Regions from separate parts of the Virgibacillus ainsalahensis genome, predicted to be linked through region 1. Evidence: predicted binding sites of a transcription regulator. Region 1 holds the regulator's gene; the other holds the start of a gene.
The links. The regulator LexA, encoded in region 1, represses DNA repair genes until DNA is damaged. The targets are predictions, from matches to a motif close to CGAACATATGTTCG.
Positions count from the first base shown of each region.

Region 1 (3,441 bases):
TAGATGAGAGTGTGTTATTAATAATATTCGGGATCCATATCGAGCGGGAATTGGATATATGCAGAATAGACGTAGTATTGGGGACTTAACGCTATGCAGTAAAATGTATAGAAATATGAATACGAGGAGGGTTCTTTATGAAAATAGTAGTTATTGGTTCCGGTGCAATGGGAATGCTCTTTGGCGGCAAACTAGCGCTGCACGGATATGATACTACAATGGTTGATGTTGTTCCAGCTGTTATAGAAAAAATAAATAACCTAGGTTTATATCTAGAAGCTGATGATGGAGACCATTTGATTCCTATCAAGGCTGCGTTTGCAGAAAATATAAAAGAAGATGTAGATTTAGTCATTTTATTTACAAAAACAGTCTATTCAAGATCTGCTTTAGAGTCGGCAAAAAAATTTTTAGGTAGAGATACTTATGTGCTTACTCTTCAAAATGGACTAGGGAATATAGAATTAATCAATGAATATGTCCCAAACGATCACATTATTGTCGGAGTTACAAATCATCCAAGTGATATCAAGAGAATTGGACATATCAGTTCACATGGTTCAGGATATACAAAAATTATGTCCGCAAATGGCAAAGAAAATAAAATGCTATCTATCATTAATGACGCATTTCAAGATGCAGGTCTAAATAGTCAAATTGTTCCAGATATAATGGTATCCATTTGGGAAAAAGTTGCTTTTAATGCAGCAATTAATTCAACTACCGCTGTGTGCAGAATAACATGTGGAGAAATAGCTGTTACTGAACAAGGGAAACATCTTGTTTACACAATTGCAAAAGAAGCTGTTGCAGTTGCAAATGCTCACGGAGTAGCAGCTTCAGAAGAAACAGTTATAAATAATTTAACAACAATATTTAGAATTCATAAAAATCATTTTACATCAATGTCTACAGATATTGTTAACAAAAGGAAAACGGAAAATGAATTCATTAACGGTGGAATTGTAAAAAAAGCTCGAGAAGTAAATGTGGAGGTTCCTTATACTGAGGCATTATATGATTTAATTAGTACAATTGAAAATACATATGACATGCAAAAACTTACTACAGATACTGAAAAGGCTAATTAACCAACTTCGGAAAATAAGATAGAAATAAAGTATTCAAAGCATATTTTGAGAGTTAATGCTTTCAGAAAATTTAAGAATAGAAAACTTATTGTCCATGTGACTGTAGAAATTCAGTACAACTTACTATCGTTTCACTTCTATACATAGAGAAAATAAAAAAGCTGCCTGTCTGGCGGCTTTTTTAATGAATGTTTCGGTATAACCCAATAACCTTTCCAAGAATGGTTACATTATCATAGATTAAAGGGTCCATTGTTGCATTTTCCGGCTGTAGGCGAATATGATCTTTTTCTTTAAAGAAACGCTTAACGGTTGCTTCATTTTCATCGGTCATTGCAACTACAATATCACTGTTTTGTGCTATATTCTGCTGCTTTACAATGACCATATCACCGTTTAAAATGCCTGCTTCTACCATACTGTCACCATCAATAACAAGAATAAATAATTTATCATCAGGACTTGCACTTGAACTAGGTAAGGGGATAAATTCTTCAATATTCTCAACTGCAGTGATTGGGAGACCTGCTGTTACTTTACCAATAACCGGTGCATATCTTGCTTCTTCCTTAGGAATATTACTGTCCTCTGATAAATCCAATACCTCAATTGCTCTTGGTTTGGTAGGATCTCTTCTTATATATCCTTTACTTTCAATTCTTGAAAGATGTCCATGGACCGTAGAGCTGGAAGCAAGACCTACCGCTTCTGCAATTTCACGTACTGAAGGTGGATATCCCTTTTTACTGACTTCATCTTTTATATAATCAAGAATCAGCTGCTGTCTTTTTGAAAGCTTATTCATCTATCAAACACCTCGCACATATAGTATTTATTAATGATAGTTTACCATCTATGTTTCAAAAAAACAAACGTAAGTTCGAGAAAGAGATTGACAGGACCGTATGTTCGTGTATACTATAATCACGACCAGAACAAAGGTTCTAAAACTAATAGGAGGCATGTTGATATGTTTGAAAAAATAACAAAAACAGACGCATTTTATTTAGTTGCATTTATAATAATGTTAGGGTTTTTATACTTTGCTATGATAACCAGTTGATTGTTTATAAGAAGGAGTTTTTGTTGTGAACGTTATAATATATTGCAGGGTCAGTACAAATAAAACAGAGCAGGAAACATCATTGGCCAGACAAAAGCAGGAATTGGAAGATTTGGCGGTTCGTTATAATTTTACAGTAACGGAATGTATAGAAGAACAGGCGAGCGGATATGAGATTGATCGGGAAGGGATTTTTCAAATGCTGGATCACTTCTCTTCCGGTGATGCAGACTGTCTATTAATACAGGATGAGACGAGATTAGGACGTGGAAATACAAAGATCGCCTTATTCCATCAGTTGCAGAAATTAAATATATTAATATATACCGCTATACATGACGGGGAATTAGAATTATCTGAATCAGATTCGATGGTTCTGCAAATCGTCGGTATTGTGGAAGAATATCAACGAAAAATCCATAACGCCAAAATCAGGAGAGGAATGAAAAAAGCAGTCAGTGAAGGATACGATCCAACCAGAAATTTATCTAATCAGGATAAAGCATCTGGAAGAGAACGAATACCTTTCCCTATTGAAGAAGTAGTACGACTAAGAGCAAACGATCTTACATTTGAGGAAATCACAAAAACGTTAAATAACCTTGGATTTTCTGTATCAAAAGCAACTGTGCACCGAAGATTTAAGGAATTTCAAAATACTTGATTCTCATATATAGGAAGGGTAATATAAAAGTTCAGAAATAATTATGATTGAAATATTTCTGAACTTTTTTTGAAATTACGTCTCTATTAAGGAGGTTCCTATCATATGTTATCAAAAGAAAAAATCGAACGGATTAATCAACTGTCAAAAAAGTCAAAGGAAGAAGGGTTGACTGCTAAAGAAAAAGAGGAGCAGAAAGTTCTTCGTGAAGAATATTTAAAAAATGTTCGAAGTTCATTTAAAAACCAGTTTAAATCTATGACAGTAATGGACCCTGAAGGAAATGATGTTACACCTGACAAGGTAAAAGATCTACAGGACCGAAATAAAAAACATTAGAAAATATAGGGTTTAAAGCGTTACCATAATAAATTTATCACACAAGTCTTTTCATAACACTTGTTAAAGACAATGTTTCATTATAAAATAAATATGTGAAAAAATAACAAGTTAAAAATAGTAAAGGAGATAATACATGTCTAACAACATCGAACAGCAATCTATAAATACAATTCGTACATTGTCTATTGATGCAATTGAAAACGCAAACTCAGGCCATCCGGGCTTACCGATGGGAGCTGCACCTATGGCCTATACATTATGGACAGATTTTATGAATCATA
Region 1 is NZ_AP043943.1:1,620,126-1,623,566, forward strand. Features, by position in the region: gene ACZ427_RS07725 (ketopantoate reductase family protein) at 138-1,091, shown strand; gene lexA (transcriptional repressor LexA) at 1,273-1,896, opposite strand; gene ACZ427_RS07735 (YneB family resolvase-like protein) at 2,180-2,818, shown strand; gene ACZ427_RS07740 (DUF896 domain-containing protein) at 2,924-3,157, shown strand; gene tkt (transketolase) at 3,294-3,441, shown strand, end outside.

Region 2 (3,441 bases), 550 kb from region 1:
CTGCATACATGACTACTTCTCCATTTTCATTGCGGGCGGCGCGGCCCATCGTCTGAATAAGTGAACGTTCAGAACGGAGGAAACCTTCCTTATCAGCATCAAGTATGGAAACAAGTGATACCTCAGGAATATCCAGGCCTTCCCTCAACAGATTGATCCCGATAAGCACATCATATTTTCCAACCCGTAAATCCCGGATCACTTCAATTCGTTCCAGGGTCTTAATTTCCGAATGTAAATAAGCTACTTTTATACCAATCTCTTTTAGGTAGTCCGTCAGATCCTCTGACATCTTCTTCGTCAGGGTCGTTACCAACACCCGTTCATTTCGCTCTGATCGTTTATTAATTTCAGTGATTAAATCATCAACTTGACCATCAATTGGACGAACATCAATCTTTGGATCCAGCAACCCTGTCGGACGAATAATTTGCTCTGTCATTTCCGGTGAATGCTCCAATTCATATGGGCCCGGTGTGGCAGAAACATAAACAAGCTGATGAGTTTTTTGTTCGAATTCCTGGAATGTTAATGGTCGGTTATCCATCGCGGAAGGAAGACGGAAGCCATGATCCACGAGCACCTGTTTTCTTGCCTGGTCACCATTAAACATTCCTCTAATCTGCGGCAATGTGGCATGTGATTCATCGATAATAACCAGGGCATCTTCCGGCAAATAATCAAATAAGGTATATGGTGTCGCACCTGCCTCCCTTAGTGTTAAATGTCTGGAATAGTTTTCGATACCTGAACAAAAACCCATTTCCTCCATCATTTCCAAATCATAATGGGTCCGTTGTTCCAATCGCTGAGCTTCCAGCAGTTTATTTTCTTTCCGCAACTCTTTTAATCGTTCTCCCAGCTCTTTTTCAATGTTTTTTATAGCTAATTTCAACTTTTCTTCCCGCGTAACATAGTGAGAAGCAGGGAAGATTGTTACATGTTCACGATCCCCGATAATTTCCCCGGTTAATGCATCTACTTCCCGGATTCGGTCAATCTCATCACCAAAAAACTCAAAACGCAGACAGCGCTCTTCCCTCGATGCAGGGATTACTTCAACAGAATCTCCGCGGACACGAAAGGTACCACGCTGAAAATTGATATCATTCCTTGCATATTGAATATCTACTAAATCACGTAATAACTGGTCCCTGTCTTTTTCCATCCCCATTCGTATTGAAAGCATCTGGCTTCCATATTCCTCAGGAGAACCAAGCCCATAAATACAGGAAACACTTGCAACAATCAGTACATCATCACGCTCAAATAACGAGGACGTGGCGGAATGACGTAATTTATCGATTTCATCATTGATACTTGCATCTTTTTCGATAAATGTATCAGATGATGGGACGTATGCTTCTGGTTGATAATAATCATAGAAACTGACAAAGTATTCTACAGCATTGTCCGGAAAAAATTCCTTGAATTCGCTGTATAATTGCCCTGCCAGTGTTTTGTTATGGGCAATGACCAATGTTGGCCGGTTTATTTCCTGGACAACGTTTGACATGGTAAATGTTTTACCTGTCCCTGTTGCACCAAGTAACGTCTGATGCCGCTGTCCGGCCTTTACTTTTTCTGTAATTTCTTTGATTGCGTTCGGTTGGTCACCGGCCGGCTCATATTTTGACACTAGTTCAAATTTATTTTCTTCCACAACGCAAGCCTCCGATCTCATCTATCACTAGTTTACCATATATAATTATCCATTTTAACATAACCACGAACGAATATTCGATTGTTTTGCATTTCAGCTCTACAAACATACTACCCTTAACGTTCAGAAAAAAATCATTCATATGTAAAAACCTTTTATCAATGAATCAAAGATAAAAGGCTTCCTTTTTATTTATCGTTTAATTATTTACTTTAATGCCACCAACTGTTCCATTCATGTTTGGCTGAACCGCAAATAAATACATAAAAAGCCACTTTCTGCTGTAAAGCGGCTTTTTATGAATTATTGCTTTTCAGAACGATGCGGTGCAGTTGTAAAGATAAGACCTAACTCATGATGATTATCTTCGTAAAATGCACCTTGCACAAATCGCATTTCACCGGAATCATCCAATAATTCAAGCTTAAAATAGGCTCCACTTTCCTGTAATGCATGATAAAACTCATATTTATTACTTACCCGTTTTCCATTAACTTTTGAAATTGTTTCTCCAACAAGGATATCAAGCCGGTGTGCTGGAGTTCCCGGTATGACCCCAAGTACTTTTAGTCTATTTTGTATTTGATGAAAATAAGGCTGTTCCAAACGATCTTTCAAACGTTGCCTATAATTTATATATTCCCTGCCTATAATTGCAACTAGCACAGCAGAGAGTGAAAGCCAGGATACATATACACTACCAATTGCTAAAAGCAGAACGGTCACTGCTAAATACAGGGTCGACCTTCCCAATTTTCTTGCTGCTTGCTGTGGCATACTTCCCATCACTTTATAATCAAAACCAATTAAAAATGGAACAAGCAAAATACCATAGGATTCACCACCCAGCGAAAAATATGGCCAGAACGGTACAAAAGGCGTAATCATGCCTGCCGGTACAAGTGTAAAAAATGGAATGATACTCATTTTCCTGATATGATGCTGTCCTGCCCATCCGCCGCGACTTCCAGCAGTAAGTTCTGGAAATGTCTCATTACGTTTTACCCTTTTAAGGAGTATGCTTTCAACCAGCAAAAAAACTCCCAATAAAATGACCAAACCGGTAAAATTTATTTGTGAAAACAAGTCTGTATTAATGTACGATTGATTCTCCATAAATGCCAGCAAAAATAAAAGCAATACATACGTTATTCCAATGGTATAACTTGCTGAGAGTAATGTGAATTTTAAGGTCAAACTCAAGATAATAATGACAATACTCAACAATAGAACTGTTTCATATGTAAATACCATACCAATGCCTAATGCTGCAACTGAAACAATAATACCGGTCACAATTGAAGGAACCCACGTGTTTTTCCATTCTGAAAATAGATCAAATACTTTAATACCAAAATGCTTTCGCTCTTTTTTTATTCGCTTATAACCTGTCAGAATGACTAATAAGAGAATCCAATAAAGCAACGGATTCAAAAATACCTTCCCAATGCCTTGCAGGATTTCGACACCCCATACCTGTGTCATTGACTATCACCTTCTTAATATAACTCATACTTTTAATATATTCGATACTTGTCGAATTTTCTCCTGCATGATTTATGTCTTTTTCTGCTAAAAATTGAAATCCGCGAGGGCGACCCGCGGATTTAATTATTAATATAATTCACTTAATGCTTTATCCATTTGCTGATCATCTTCCCCATCGCGGATCTTTTCAACAACTTTCGTTTGGATTATACTAGCTGTTTCTTCATCCACTTCTCCAGTTGTCTCAAGGTCATTATCAGCTTGAAACTCCTTTACTGCTTCTTCAGTTT
Region 2 is NZ_AP043943.1:1,072,472-1,075,912, reverse strand. Features, by position in the region: gene uvrB (excinuclease ABC subunit UvrB) at 1-1,663, opposite strand, end outside; gene ACZ427_RS04985 (PDZ domain-containing protein) at 1,967-3,148, opposite strand; gene ACZ427_RS04980 (S41 family peptidase) at 3,278-3,441, opposite strand, start outside.
Region 2: uvrB (excinuclease ABC subunit UvrB) is a predicted target of LexA. The motif match lies at 1,730-1,743, and genes of this name have one in related genera.